One region of the Thermus brockianus genome, then DNA from elsewhere that is predicted to be linked to it. Evidence: riboswitches for the same ligand, from Rfam matches in the RefSeq annotation. Region 1 holds a riboswitch; the other holds the start of a gene.

The links. A riboswitch is a leader RNA that binds a small molecule or an ion and turns the genes downstream of it on or off. The one in region 1 is predicted to bind cobalamin.
Positions count from the first base shown of each region.
Region 2: linked by a shared signal. The riboswitch ahead of A0O31_RS10065 (ABC transporter substrate-binding protein) and the one ahead of A0O31_RS11515 (acyl-CoA thioesterase) in region 1 are both predicted to bind cobalamin.

Region 1 covers NZ_CP016313.1:113,172-120,683, reverse strand. The annotation lists gene A0O31_RS11540 (ABC transporter substrate-binding protein) at 1-1,101, shown strand, start outside; gene surE (5'/3'-nucleotidase SurE) at 1,183-1,917, shown strand; gene A0O31_RS11530 (glycosyltransferase family 2 protein) at 1,910-2,605, shown strand; gene A0O31_RS11525 (ribonucleoside-diphosphate reductase subunit alpha) at 2,602-4,272, opposite strand; gene A0O31_RS11520 (ribonucleotide-diphosphate reductase subunit beta) at 4,285-5,256, opposite strand; gene A0O31_RS11515 (acyl-CoA thioesterase) at 5,256-5,609, opposite strand; adenosylcobalamin (AdoCbl) riboswitch at 5,739-5,879, opposite strand; gene A0O31_RS11510 (di-heme oxidoredictase family protein) at 5,974-7,161, opposite strand; gene A0O31_RS11505 (imelysin family protein) at 7,165-7,512, opposite strand, start outside.
Region 2 covers NZ_CP016312.1:1,868,660-1,876,171, forward strand. The annotation lists gene A0O31_RS10045 (carbohydrate ABC transporter permease) at 1-777, opposite strand, end outside; gene A0O31_RS10050 (carbohydrate ABC transporter permease) at 777-1,886, opposite strand; gene A0O31_RS10055 (ABC transporter substrate-binding protein) at 1,941-3,176, opposite strand; gene A0O31_RS10060 (ROK family transcriptional regulator) at 3,133-4,326, opposite strand; cobalamin riboswitch at 4,446-4,604, shown strand; gene A0O31_RS10065 (ABC transporter substrate-binding protein) at 4,747-5,601, shown strand; gene A0O31_RS10070 (FecCD family ABC transporter permease) at 5,605-6,633, shown strand; gene A0O31_RS10075 (ABC transporter ATP-binding protein) at 6,620-7,372, shown strand; gene A0O31_RS10080 (hypothetical protein) at 7,353-7,512, shown strand, end outside.

The DNA.
Region 1 (7,512 bases):
CTCCTCGCCGCCCTAAGGGCCGGCAGGGGTTACCCCCACGTGATCCAGGTTTACGATATTGGCGCCCGGATCATGGCTGACTCCGGCGCGGTGGTGCCCCTGGAGGACCTGGCCCGCAGGGACGGGTTTGACCTGGACCGCTTCCTGCCCCAACCCCGAAACTACTACACCCTCGAGGGCAAACTCTACGGCCTCCCCTTCAACTCCTCCAACCCCATCCTTTACCTCAACATGGCCGCCTTCCAGGAGGCGGGTATCCCCTTCAAACCCACCTGGTCCCTGAAGGACCTGGAGGAGGCGGCCCGCGCCCTCACCAAGAAGGACGCCCAGGGGCGCACCGTACGGTATGGGCTTTCCATCCCCATTGACTCTTGGTTTGTGGAGCAGATTTCCTACAACTCCGGCCAGTACTTCTGCAACAACGAGAACGGCCGCAAGGCCCGGGCCACGGCGGTGGCCTTTGATAACGAAGCGGCGGTGGCCTTCCTGGACATGTACGCCCGGCTGGTACGGGAAGGGGTGGCGGCCAACACGGGCCGGAACTGGGCCGACTCCCAAAGCCTCTTTGCCCAAGGCCAGGCGGCCATAGCCGCCTACTCCACGGCAAGCCTCACGGGGGTTCTCCGGCAGGTGGGTGGGCGTTTCCCCTTGCGCACCGCCTTCTACCCCTACCTGAAGGAGCGGAGCGGCGTGGCCATCGGCGGGGCGGCCCTATACATCCTAAAGGGCGCCCCCGAGGCGGAAACCCAGGCCGCCTGGCGGTTCGTGCGCTTCCTTCTGGAGCCCAGGACCCAGGCCCAGTGGCACCTAGACACGGGCTACTTCCCCGTGGTGAAGGGGGTGACGGAGCTTCCCGAGGTGCGCCAGGCCCACGTGCGGCAACCCAACTACACCACGGCCATCCAACAGCTCGCCACCAGCAAGGTGAACACCGCCAGCGCCGGCTGCCTCATGGGTTCCTTCCCCGAGATCCGGCAGTACGTGCAGACGGCATGGGAAGAGGTACTCAAGGGTAAACCCGCCCGCGAGGCTCTAAGGGAGGCCAAGGCCAGAGCAGACGCCGCTTTGGAGCGGTACAACCGCAGCGTGGCGGGTCGCTAGCGCTCACCGGGGCGCCACCCCGGGCCGGGCCCGGGGTGGTTTTCTGATACCCCCCTGACACCTGCCCCTTAGCCTGAGGGCATGCGGATCCTGGTAACCAACGACGACGGCATCTTTAGCCCGGGGCTTTGGGCCCTGGCCGAGGCGGCAAGCCACCTGGGAGAGGTCTTCGTGGTGGCCCCGGAAACGGAGCAAAGCGCCACGGGGCATGCCATCACCATCGCCCACCCCGTGCGGGCCTTCCCCCATCCCGCCCCCTTGCCGGGGCCCGATTTCCCCGCCTACCGCATCCGGGGCACGCCGGCGGACTGCGTCGCCCTGGGACTCCACCTCTTTGGGCCCATAGACCTGGTCCTTTCCGGAATCAACCTGGGGAGCAACCTGGGGCACGAGATCTGGCACTCGGGCACCGTGGCCGCCGCCAAGCAGGGGAGGCTCTTCGGCCTCTCCGCCGCCGCCTTCAGCGTGCCGGTGAACGGGAAGATGCCCGACTTCGCCCTGCTAAAGCCCTGGGTTGTGCGGACGCTGGAAACCCTCCTCCGTTTGGAACCCCCCTTCCTCGTGAATGTGAACCTCCCCCAAAGGCCCAAAGGCTTCCTCTGGACCCGGCAGTCGGTGCGGGCCTACGAGGGGCTAGTGGTGCCCGGGGAGGACCCCATGGGCCGGCCGCTCTTTTGGTTTGCCGCTAAACCCCTTAAGGAGGCGGAGGAGGGCACGGACCGCTGGGCGGTGGAACAGGGTTTCATCGCCGCCACCCCCTTGCGGCTGGACCTCACGGACGAAGGCCGGCTCCAGCCGGAGTTGGCCCATGATTAGCGCGTTGATACCCACCAAAGACCGCCCCCACTTTCTCCTCGAGGCCCTCCGCTCCCTTCAGCGGCAGAGCTTTCCCCACTTTGAGGCCATCGTGGTAGAGGACGGCGACGGGGCAGGTCTTTTGGCCGCGCGCTCCTTCCCGGATACCCGCATCCGGGCCCTTAGGAACCGTGGCCGTGGGCAGGTTGAAGCCCGCCTTACCGGGCTTGAAGAGGCTAGGGGCAAACTCGTCCTCTTCCTGGACGATGACGACCTCCTGCTAGACCCCGCCTACCTACAGCGGGTGTGGCGGGCCTTGGCCCAAAGGGAAGGGGTTGCCTATGGGGAGGGGGTCCTCCTGGTGGGTACGGAAACCCTTTCCTTCGCCCCAGGAACCGTGGGCCCATGGCTCCTCCGGGACAACCGTATCCTAGCCTCCGGAACAGCCCTTCCCCGGGAGACCCTCCATGGCCTCGGGGGCCTTGACCCCCAGATGGGGGACTACTGGGACTGGGACCTCTGGCTCCGCGCCTACCAGAAGGGGCTCCCTTTTTACTACCTCCGCGGGCAAAACATCGGCGTGCGCCTCCACGGGGGGAACCAAAGCTACGGGCAGCGTTGGCAAGAGCGGAGGTTTTACCTGGACCGCCTGCGGGCTAAGCACGGCCTCCCCTTTATCCCCCTCAAGGACCACCTCCAGCTCCGCTAGCCCTCACAAGCCCGGCAGGAAAGGAGCAGGTCCCGGCTATAGGTTTGGGCGGCGCTAGCGCTAAACTGGTAGTAGAGGCTCTTGAGCCCCGAGCGCCACGCATGGAGTACGAGCTCGTTCACGTCCTTGGGCGGAGCGTCGGGGTGGATCACCAGGTTGAGGGACTGCCCCTGGTCTATATACTTTTGCCGGGCAGCGGCCAGGTTGACCAGGGTTTTTTGTGAAACCTCCCCGAAGGTTTTGAAGACCTCCTTCTCCTCGTCCCGTAAAAAGTCCAGGTGTTGCACCGAGCCGTTGTGTTCCAGAATGCTCCGCCACACCTTTTCCTCGTCCTTGCCCTTTTCCCTCAGGAGCTTCTCCAAAAAGGGGTTTTTGAAGGGCACCCGCGCCTTCTGCAGGTCCTTGAGGTAGTAGTTGCTGGTATAGGGCTCAATGGAGGGGGAGACCTGGCCCAGGATGAAGGAGCTGGACTTGGTGGGGGCCACGGCCAGGAGGGTAGCGTTCCGGCGCTCCATGAGCCCCGCCAACTCGTCCTCCGGGTGGCGCTTCCTAAGCCATCGGGAAGCCTCCTCAGCCCGCTCGCGGATGGTCTTGAAGATGAGGTTGTTGAGGAAAAGGGCCTCCGCGCTCTCCAAAGGGATGCCCTTGGACTGGAGGTAGCTGTGCCACCCGAGCACCCCGATGCCGATGGCCCGGTAGCGGCGGGCGAAACGCACGGCCCGCTCCATGTAGGGGATGCCCTCCGCCTTCTCTATGAAGTCGTCCAAAACAGAGTCCAAGAAGATGACCAGGGTTTCCACGGCGTCCGTGTCCTTCCACTCATCAAAGTGGAGGAGGTTCAAGGAGGAGAGGCAGCAAACGAAGCTCTCCTCCGGGCTGGAGGGGAGCATGATCTCCGTGCACAAGTTGCTGGCGTGAATCGTTTTGCCGAGCCCGCGGAAAATCTCAGGGGCCTGCCGGTTAGCGTTGTCCCGGAAAAAGATGTAGGGGATCCCCACCTCCGCCCGGCTCTTGAGCACAGCAGCCCAGCGCTCCCGCTTCTCCCGGTCCCCGGCGATCATCGCCTCCAACCAAGCATCCCCCACGGAAACGCCCCAGAAGAGGGACTGGATCTCGGAGTTCTCCCTTTGGATCCGGGTCCACTCCCAGAAATCGGGGTGCTCTATGGGCAGGTAAGCGGCGCACTGGCCACGACGGGTGGAGCCTTGGTTGAAAACTTCAATCACCCGGTCAAAGAGGCTGGCAAAGGCGTAGGAACCGTTGCTCTCCCCGTTGTCCCGGATAGGTGCCCCCCTGGGCCGTAGCGTCCCCAAGTAGACCGAGGTGCCCCCCCCTTGCTTGCTCATCATCCCAATCTCCGCCACCGCCTGCAGAATGGAAGCAGTGTCGTCCTCCACGTAGGTGCCGTAGCAGGAGATGGGGAGGCCCCGCTTGAGGCCGTAGTTGGCCCAGATGGGGGTGGCCAAGGAGTACCAGCCGTAGGCCACGTAGCGCTCAAACTTCTCGGCAAAACCCGGGATCTTGGTAAGTGCCTCGGCCCGAAGGGCAATCTGGCGCACCCGCTCCTCCACGCCCACCCCGGGCAAGAGATAGCCGCGGGGCATGTAGAGCCGGGTCCACTCGTTGGCCCAGTACCAGGGCCGGTATTCCGTTTCCGTACGAATCATGCACCCCTCCTCTCAGAAAAGCTCGTCCGGTTCGTAGCTTTTTAGCCTGCGGGCGTAAGCCACGCTCCGCTTGTTGAAGAAGTCCACCTCTTTGTCGGCAAGAAGCTCCAAGGAAAACCACTCCGTGTCCCGTAGGCGCTCGGGGTTCACGGAAAAGGGCTGGGGCAGGCCATAGAGGGACAGGACCTCGTTGTACCGCCCCTTCAGGAACTCCACCACCTCGTCCCGGGATACCGCCTCGAGGTCGCCCGCGGCGAAGATCCAGTCCACAAGGGCTTCCTCCCCCTGGTAAAGCCTTTGGGCAAAGGCGAGCACCTCCTCGGCGAAGCCCTCCGCGAAGAGCTGGGGCTCCTCCTCCCGGAGGATGCGCAGGAGCTCCACCCCAAAGAGGCCATGGATGTTCTCCTCCTTGCTCGTGGCCTCTATCGCGTTGGAGATACCCTTAAAACGCCCCGCCCGGCGGTTTAGCGCCATGAGGGCGTAGAACTGGGAAAACAGGGAGATGTGTTCGGTAAAAGCAGAAAAGAGGAGAAGGGCCTGAACATGGGCGCGCAACGTGCCCTCCCGCCACCGGCTGAGCACCTGGGCAAGGGCCTGGCTTCGCTCTTTTAGGGGGGTTTCTTCCTCCAAGGCTTTCGCAAAGAGGCCCTCTAGGCTGAGAAGGTCCAAAAGGTGGGCGTAGGCGTTGGCGTGGCGCACCTCGCTCTCGGCGAAGGTCATGCCCACCTCCGCTATCTCGGGTTTGGGGAAGACCTCGTAGAGGCGGGCCCAAAAGAGCTTCACCGCAAGCTCCACCTGGGCGATGGCGAGAAGGGCCCGCCGCACCATGGAGCGCTCCTTCTCCTCCACCAGGGCGTAGTCTTGAACGTCGGCGGTGTAGCTATACTCCGTATGCACCCAGTAGCTATGGCGGATAGCGTCACGAAAACGCAATAGCCCCGGATACTCATAAGGGCGGTAGTGCAACCTGGGCTCGGTGAGCATCATCCCTCCAAAGGTGGCACCGGCGTGGGCCGGCCCGACGCGTCCAACGCTACCAGCACAAAACCGCCTTGGGCAGCCAGGTACCGTTCTCCTTCCAAGGGCTCCACCCAAAGCTCCACCGCCACGCGCATGGAGGTGCGCCCCACCTCCACCACCCGGGCCACCAGCTCCACGATGGAGCCCAGGGGCACGGGATGCTTGAAGTCCACGGCATCCGCGTGCACGGTGACCACCTTACGCCGGGCATGGCGGGTGGCGGCCACGAAAGCCGCCTGATCCATCCAGGCCATAACCGTGCCGCCAAAAAGGGTCCCGTAGTGGTTGGTTTCTCCCGGGAACACCGGGTATACCATGCGGGTTTCCCGCACGAACACCTCCTCATAAACCGGACAAAAGCCTAGGGCCGTTGGCTCCTTAGATGAGCCGTACACCCGTCCTTGCGGGTTTTGGGGGAAGGGTTTAGGTCAAGGTCCCATGCGCATCACCACCTTCACCCTTGCCTCGAGGGCTACGGGGTAGGGCCGCGAAGCGGGTACTCGGGCTTCCGGCCAGGGGGCCGGTTACCGTTGCGGGACAGCGCCGGACTCTCACCGGACTTCCCCCACCGCCCAAAGGCGTCCAGACCTGTCGGCCTGGCATCGCGGCCAGGGTACCCCAGGTATTGGGTACCCCGCATGGGAAACTACCACAAGTTGGGTATGGGGTCAAGCATCGGGCCTATAGCCCTTTCAAAAAATCCAGGAGGGCCTCCCGGTCCTCTTTGGACAGGGCGAGAAAACGCCTTTTGGCCCCTTCCGCTTCTCCCCCATGCCAGAGGATGGCCTCCTCGAGGCTCCGGGCCCGACCGTCGTGTAGGTAAAGCTCCTCGCCCAACACCCTGCGGGTTAGCCCAAGGCCCCACAGGGGAGGGGTACGCCATTCCTGAGGCTGCGCCACCCCCTCAGCCACGCCGTCGTCCAGTCCAGGGCCCATGTCGTGGAGGAGGAGGTCCGTGTAAGCGGGCAAGCCAGCCAGGCTTTCCCGGTGACAAGCGGCACACCCTATCGCCCGAAAGAGCTGCCTTCCCTTAAGGTCCTGCGGACGGTGCCGGGGGGCCGGAACAGCCAGGTGGCGCAAATAAAAAGCCACCCGCTCCAACTCTTCCCTGGTCACTTCCCACCGGCCATCCGGCCCTGGGAAAAGGGGCGTGGAAAGGCCCATGTCCTCCAGGTAGGCCACGGCGCTTTGCTCCTCCAAGGTAGCCACGCTCGCCTTCCAACCAAAGCGGCCTAATTTGCCGCCCGCAAGGCGGGCAAGCCGCCCCGATACGCCGTCCCTGTCCCGGTCCTCGGGGTCTTCCAAACCCGCCAGTACGGACTCCGGCACCGCTTCCAAAAGCCCTAGGCCAAACACGGGCGGCGCCAGGCGAAGGCTGTACCGCCCAGGAACGGGAGCGCCCTGCCCATCCAGAACCTCCACCACCGGCCGGCGCAAACGGTAAGGGGTGCCGTCTTCGTACCGCCCCTCCACCTCCTCAAAGCGGAGGCGAACCCGTCCCTCCGGAACCGATCCCAAAAGGGCGTGGTCCTGGAGCTGGAGGCCAAAACGGGGATGGGGGTCAAGCCCGTTCTCGGCCCGGGTGCGCACCAAGGCCTCGCTGCGCTCGTTAAAGGCCAACCTGCCCCGGCCATCCCGCACGTGGCACCCGGCACACGACTGGTGAACGAAAAGGGGGCCCAGGCCATCCTCCCGCACGAAGATGCGGCGGAAGGCCTGGTCCCCTAGGCGAAACTCCTCCAAGTCCTCTTGGTTAAGCCCCGACAGTGGATGACCAAAAGCCCGGGAAGAGGCGTCCTCCACCAGGTAGCGGCTGGGGAAGGCCCCAAGCAAGGCAAGAAGGAGCGCTGCACCAAGGATCTTTCGCATCCCCTAGCGCAGAAGGTCCTCCAACGCGCGAACCAAGGGGTCCACCTCCTCGGCGGGAGCCCCGGCCTGCACCTTGGACCGAAGCACTTCCAGGATTTGTTGGGCCTCTTCCCGTTGGGACAGGCTTTGCAACGCCATCTCTAAGCCTTCCAAGGCAGCAAGCCCCTCGTCCACCTCCCCTTCCCCGAGGTATTCCTCGCGGAAGGTACGGAGCCAAAGCCGCGCCCGCTCTTTGGCGCCACCCACCGGCGTTTTCGCAAGGGCTTGGTACAGGGCTTCCGCCTGGGCTTGGGCCTTGGCTACCCGGCTATCGCCCCAAGCCTCCTCTAAGGGGCTGGGCAGGTCGGCGAG
Region 2 (7,512 bases), on a different replicon from region 1:
CCGCAGGAAGTAGCGGCCCAGGAAGATGTAGACCAAAAGGGTGGGCAGGGCGGCCAGGATAGCGCCGGCCATGGGCAGGTTCCACTTCACCGCCTCGCCTCCGGCGAGCTGGGCCAGGGCCACGGTGATGGGCTGGCTTTCGGGCCGGGTCAAGGTCACGGCGAAAAGGAACTCGTTCCAGATCTGAGTAAACTGCCAGATGGCCACCACCACGAACGCGGGGGCGGATAGGGGCAGGATCACGTGGCGGAACACGCCGAAGAAGCCCGCCCCGTCAATGCGGGCGGCCTCCACCAGCTCGTCGGGGATTTCGCTGTAGTAGTTCTTGAAGATCAGGGTAACGATGGGGATGCCGTAGACCACGTGCACCAGGATGAGGCCGAGAAGGGTGCCGTAGAGCCCGATGGCCTTCACGAACTGGAAAAGGGGGATGAGGACGCTCTGGTAGGGGATGAACATGCCGAAAAGCATGAGGGCGAAGAGGAGGTTGGCGCCGGGGAAGGGCCACTTGGCCAGGACGTAGCCGTTTAAGGCCCCCACCATGGCGGAAAGCAGGGTGGCGGAGATGGCCAGGACCAGGGAGTTTTGGAACTTGGGCCGGAAGGCCTCCCAAGCGATCCGGAAGCTTTCCCAGTAAATGGGGTCAGGCCAGTACCAGACGGTGTCCAGGGTGATCTTGGCGGGTTCCTTGAGCGCCGTGAGGATCACCAGGTAGACGGGCAGGAGGAAAAACGCCGTCATGAGGAGGAGGAAGGCGTAGAGGAGGGCCCGGCCCATCAGCGCCGCACCTCCTTCCTAAGCTGGCTCGCCAGGTAAGGGATGACCACGAGGGCCACGAGGAGGAGGAGCAGGATGCCGATGGCCGCCCCTTTGGCGAACTGGTTGCCCCGGAAGGCCAAAAGGTACATGTAAATGGCGGGCACGTCCGTGGGCGCGTAGTCCAGGCCGGCCATGGCGAAGATGAGGTCAAAGATCTTCAGGGCGATGTGGCCCAGGACGATCATGGCCGAAAGGGTGATGGGAGCGAGGAGGGGGAGGATGACGTACCGGTAGGTCTGCCAGGGGCTAGCCCCGTCCACCTTGGCGGCTTCCAGGACCTCCACGGGGATGCCCCGAAGCCCTGCCAGGTAAAGGGCCATGGTGTACCCCGACATCTGCCACACCGCCGCCAGGATCACCCCCACCAGGGCCAGGCTGAAGCCGTGGGGCTCGGGGTAGGGGAGGAGGTGCACCCTTGGTCCAAAGGCGAAGGCCCAAAGGAGGAGCACCCCGCCCGAAAGGAGGGCAAAAAGGCGCCGCTTCCTTTCCCCTTCCCGGTGGGCCCGGTAGGCCACGTAAAGGAAGACGAGCCCCACCACGAGGGCGGTGTAAAAGGGGAGCTGGTTCCAGTCAAAGACCAGGACCTGCTCCCGGGTGGTCAGCCAGGGAAAGGACAAGGGGGGTAGGCCAAAGAGGGTGGGCAGGACGTTCACCCCGCCTTGGGGTTGGAGAAGCCAGCGCCAGATGGTCCCCGTGACCACGAAGGAGAGGGCCATGGGGAAGAGGAAGACGGTACGGAAAAAGCCTTCCCCCTTGGGGCTTTGGTCCAAAGCCACCGCTAGGAGAAGGCCGAGGCCCAGGCTTCCCGCCATGAAGAAGAAGGTGAAGAAGATCAGGTTCACCGCGCTTTGGCGGAAGCGCACGTCCACGAACCCCGTGAAGAGCTCGCGGTAGTTGGCGAGGCCCACAAAGTGGAGCTCGGGCCTTTGGGCCAAGGCTTGGGCGGGGTTCTTGCCCCAGTCGGTGAGGGAAACGTAAAGGTTCTGCCCGATGAAGCCGTAGACGAAGATGCCCACCGCCACCAGGGAGGGGAGGAGGACCAAGAAGGCTGTGATGCGGTCGCGCATGTTTCCTCGGGGAAAACCCCGTGGGGGCTTAAACCCCCACGGGGGAAAGGGCCTTTAGCGGCCCAGGCCCACCTGGTCGGCGATGGCCTGGGCGGCGTTGGCCGCTGCCTGCGGGCTCTTGGTCTGGAGGAAGATCTCCATCACCGTGCCGAACTGGCTCATGAAGCTCTCCGGCGCCACGGCCCCGTGGACCAGGGAGCCCACGATGCGGTTGGACTTCCAGTCCCGCATGGCCGCCTGGCCGTAGGCGTTGTACTTGGCGGGGTCGGAGTCCAGGCGGGCGGCGATGGAGCCCTTGAGGGGGTTGAAGGTGTCCTGCCCCTCCTTGGAGCCCACCAGCCTAAGCCAGTTGAGGGCGTTTTGGCGGTTCTTGGCCCCCTTGGGCAGGCCGAAGGAGTCGGAAAGCATCATGAAGATCCCTTGGGTGCCCGGGGAGGGTGCCCAGGCGAAGTCCGTGCCGGGGCGAAGCTTCAGGGTAGTGGCCATGTAGCCCGCGGCCCAGTCGCCCATGATGTTGAAGGCGGCCTGGCCCTGGACCACCCGGTCCACCGCCTGCTGCCAGGAAAGCCCGGCAGCGTCCCTGTTGGCGCAGTCCAGCACCTTGCCGAAGGTTTCCCAGACCGCCACCGCCTTGGGGTCTGTGAACTTCAGCTTGCCGTTCCAGAGGTTGTTCCAGCCCTCCGCCCCCAGCATGGCCAGGGCCACGCTCTCCCACAGGTGCTGCTGCGTCCAGTTCTCGCCCAGGGCCAAGGGGGCCTGGAGGCCTTTGCGCTTAAGGGTTTCGCAGGTGGCGAGGAACTCGGCCCAGGTCCTAGGCGGGTTCACCCCCCACTCCCTGAGCTTCGCCGGGATGTACCACATGACGTTGGAGCGGTGGATGTTCACCGGCACGCTCCAGATGCCCCCCTTGTAGGAGATGAGGTCAATGAGGCCCTTGGGGAAAGCCTGGAGCCAGCCCTCCTGGCGGAAGAGGGAGGTCAGGTCTTCCATGCGGTTGGCCACCACCCAGGTGCCGATGAGCTCCATGCCGGCGTGGACCTGGAAGGTGTCCGGGGGGTCGCCCCCAAGCATCCGGGTCTTCAGGACCGCTTTGGCGTTGACCCCGGCCCCCCCGGTGACCGTGGCGTTGATGACCTCCACGCCCGGGTACTTCTGCTTGTAGAGCCGGATGAGGGCCTCGAGGGCCGGCCCCTCGTCCCCCGCCCACCAGGAGAAGATCTCCAGCTTGCCCGTCTGGGCCAGGGCGCTAAGCCCCAAGGCCATGCCGAGTACCCAAAGCCACTTCCTCATACCTACCTCCATTGCGACGTGGGCTTTCCGCCCACAGGCCGCCTAGCTCAAAGAAGCGCGCCAAGAAGAGGCTCGCCCCACCCACCGCCGCCGCCAGGTGCCCGTAGGAGGAGGGCTGGACCGGTAGGGCGCGGTGGGTTTCCAAAAAAGCGTGCTCCGCCAGGGCGCGGCGCAAGGGGGCTTCCAGGAAAGGGAATAGCTCCGCCGCCTTCCCCCCCACCACCACCCGAGCGGGGTCGTAGGCCACGGCCAGGTTGGCCAAGAACTTCCCTAGGTGTTCGCCCAGGTGGGCTAAGGCGGCTTGGGCCGAGGGGTTTCCCGCTTGGGCCTTGGCCAAGAGGGCCTCGAGGCCCTCCGCCTCGCCCCCAAGGGCCCGGTGGTGGCGCAAGAGGGCTCCGAGGCCGAGCTCGGTTTCCAAACACCCCTTGCGCCCGCAGGCGCAAGGGCGTTCCTCGGGGCCGAGCCAGTGGCCCACCTCCCCCGCAGCCCCGTTTGTGCCCCTCAGGAGGCGGCCTTCCGAAACCACCCCCACGCCGAGGCCGGTGCTTAGCACCAGGTAGGCCAGGTTCTCTTCCCCGTGGAAGAAGACCTCGGAGAGGGCCGAGGCTTTGGCGTCGTTCTCCGCCAGGGCGGGTAGGGGGAAGGAGGCCAGGTAGGGGTTCAGGTCCAGATCCCGCCAGCCCAGGTTAGGGGCGTAGAGGAGCTTGTTCCCCACCACCACCCCGGGCAGGGTGAAGCCGAGGCCCAAGGCCCCATGGGCCTGGGGCAGGGCTTCCTGGAGGAGCCGGGCAAAGCGCTCTTCCGGCCCCGCCTCCTTGGGGTGGGCCCACTCCCTGGCCCAAAGGACCTCTCCCCGCCAGTCCAAGGCGAGGAGTACCGTCCCCTCCACCCCAATTTCGGCGCCTAGGGCGAAGCGGGCCCCTGGACGGAGGTGCAGGAGGGTGCCCGGACGGCCCAAGGGAGGTGAGGTGAGCGTCCCCTCTTCCAAGAGCCCTTCCTTAAGGAGTTCGTCCACAAGCCGGCTCACGGCGCTTTTGGCCAGGCCCGTGAGCCGGGAGAGGTCAGCCCGGGTAAGGGGGCCCCGCCTCAGGTGGGCCAGGATGGCCCGGCGGTTGAGCCTGCGGATTTCCTGCGCATCCCCCTTACGCACCCTTGCCTCCTTTAGTTCGTTCTCGGGACTAAGTAAACCATCCTCCCCGTCCTCTGTCAAGCCCTTGTCAATCCGGCCCAAGCGCCTTAGCCTAAGGGCAAGGCCCGCTAGGGCCTCAAAGCCAGGTCCGTTGCCCTGGTGCCTGGGCGCGTAGTCCAGGCTTAAAGTGGGGAAGTCCGGTGCAAGTCCGGCGCTGTCCCGCAACGGTAACCGGCCAAGCTACGCGGTTCGCTTCGCAGGCCGGAAGCCCGAATACCTGCCAGGGCCGCCCGCCTTGCCCCAAGGCGGGCACCTCACGCGGATGGGGGAGCGTTGGGGGCTTGCTTGGCTTTTCCCGCCCCTGCCGCTTCAGGCAGGGGCGTTGCCCTACCTCCCCCGGGCCCGGTGCCCCTGGCCCTAGCGGCCTTAAGGGAGGTAGGCATGAAGAAGCTTGCGGCGTTTTTGTCGGTTCTGTTGGCCTTAGCCTTCGCCTTTCCCCTCACCCTCACGGACGACCTGGGGCGCCAGGTCACGCTCAAAGCCGCGCCCAAGCGCATCGTTTCCATGCTGCCCTCGGTGACGGAGACGGTGTGCGCCCTCGGGGCCTGCGACCGCCTGGTGGCCACGGACGACTACTCCGACTGGCCGGAGGGCGTGAAGCGGCTGCCCAAGGCGGGGGGGCTTTACAACCCGAACCCCGAGCTCATCGTCTCCCTGAAGCCGGACCTGGTCCTGGCTTCCCGCTACGGTAGGCTTTACGAAACCCTGGAACGGGCGGGGCTTACCGTGTTCGTGGTGCGCACGGAAACCTACGAGGACATCTTCAAGACCGTGCGCACCCTGGCCCAGCTCCTAGGGCTTCCCGCCCAGGGGGAGAGGTTGGTGGCCCAGATCCAGCGGGAGGTCTACGGGGAGGAGGCCCGGGCGGCCAAGGCCAAGGCCCGGCCTCGGGTCTATTACGAGATTGACCCTACCCCCTACACCGTGGGCCCGGAAAGCTTCATCGGGGTCCTCATCCAGAAGGCCCGGGGGGTGAACATCGTCCCCAAGGAGCTCGGGCTTTTCCCCAAGATCGCTCCCGAGTTCGTGGTGGAGAAAAACCCCGAGGTCATCGTGGCCACCTACCCGGGTGCCCGAGAAACTATCCAAAGCCGGCCCGGCTGGAGCCGGGTGAGGGCGGTGCAGGCGGGAAGGATTTGCGTCTTTACCGGCGGCGAGGATAACCTCCTTTCCCGCCCCGGCCCCCGCGTGGCCCAGGGCCTGCGGCTCCTCGTGGACTGCTTCCACGGGCGTTAGGCCATGACCCTTTCCCTGCCCCTGGCCCTCCGGCGGAGCCTGGTCTTCGCCTGGCTCCTCGGCCTCTTGGCCTTGGCCTTGGTGCTAGGGCTCGCCCTGGGGGCGGTGGTGGTGCCCCCAGGGGAGGTGGTGCGCGCCCTTTTGGGCCTCGAGGCTAACCCCATCGTCACCGAGCTCCGCCTCCCCCGGGTCCTCGGGGGGATGCTGGTGGGGGCGGCCTTGGGGGTGGCGGGGGCCGCCTTCCAGGGGCTATTCCGCAACCCCTTGGCCGACCCTTACCTGATGGGGGCGGCCTCGGGAGCGGCCTTTGGCGTGACCCTCTTGGCCGTCCTCCTTGGGGGGCTTTCCCCCGCCTTCGCCCAGCACGCCGTCTTCCAGGGCCTTCCCCTCTCCGCTACCCTTTTCGGCTTCCTGGGGGCCGTCTTCGCCACCCTCCTCACCCTGGTCCTGGCCGGCGGGGTGGCGCGGACCGGGGAGCTGGTCTTGGCGGGGGTGGTGGTGGGGAGCGTCCTCACGGGGCTCACCACCTACCTCATGCTCCAGGACGCCGACCGGGTGCGGGCGGTCTTCGCCTATACCCTGGGGAACCTGGCCTTTTTGGGGTGGCCCTCGGTGAAGGCGCTAACCCTCTTCCTTCTCCTCGCCCTGCCGCCCCTTCTCCTCCTGGGCCGGGTGCTGAACGCCCTGCAACTCGGGGAGGAGGTGGCGCAGAGCTTGGGGCTTCCCCTAAGCGCCCTGAAACTCCTCCTCCTCGCCGCGGCCAGCCTCCTCACCGCAGCCAGCGTGGCCCAAGCGGGGATCATCGGCTTCGTGGGCCTTGTCACCCCCCATGCCTTGCGGCGCCTTCTGGGGGAGGACTACCGGGTGCTTCTCCCGGCCAGCGCCCTGGGCGGGGCCGCCCTTTTGGCGCTGGCCGACCTCCTGGCCCGCACCCTCACGCGGCCCGCCGAGCTTCCTGTGGGCGTGGTGACCACCCTTCTGGGGGGGCCTTTTTTCCTCTACCTCCTTTGGAGGCGCCGTGGCCGGGCTTGAAGCCAGGGGCATCGTGGGGCCCTTTGCCCTAAGGGGGGTGGACCTCCTCGTGCGCCCGGGGGAGTGGGTGGCCCTCCTGGGGCCCAATGGCTCCGGCAAGAGCACCCTCCTTAGGGTGATGGCGGGGCTTCTTAGGCCCAAGGGGGGAGGGGTGTACCTGGAGGGAAAGCCCCTTAGGGCCTACGGGAGCTACGCCCGGGGCCGGCTCCTCGCCTACCTGCCCCAAGGGGGGCCGTACCCGGAGGGGCTCGTGGTGGAGGAGGTGGTGCGCCTGGGAAGGCTTCCCTACCTTGGCTTATGGGGTAGGGAAGGGGGGGAGGACCGGGAGGCGGTGGCCTGGGCCCTGGAGGTGGCGGGGGCGGCCCACCTAAGGGGCCGGTTTCTGGGCACCCTCTCTGGGGGCGAGAGGCAACGGGTCCTCCTGGCCCGCGCCCTGGCGGCGAGGCCCCGCTACCTCCTCCTGGACGAGCCCACCACCTACCTGGACCTGGCGCACCAGGCCGAGGTGGTGGCCCTCCTTAGGGGCCTTGCGGAACGGGGGGTAGGGGTGCTTTCCGTTCTGCACGATCCCAACCAGGCGGCTTTGGCCCACCGGGTGGCGGTCTTGCGGGATGGCCGGCTGCTTTCGGAGGGGCCGCCCGGGGCCGTGCTGACGGAGCCCCTTCTCCGGGGGCTTTACGGGCCCCGGGTGCGGGTGGCCCTCTTGGAGGGGAGGCCCCATGTCTACCTGGACGGATAGGGCCAGGCTCTACGTGCGGGGCCGGGCCCTTCTCCTAGACCTGGGAAGGGAGGCCCTTTTCTACACGGAAAGCGGCCCGAGGCGGGCCCGCTACCTCCTGGTGGGGCGGCTTTCCCCCCCGGAGTGGCTTCGGCTCGCCC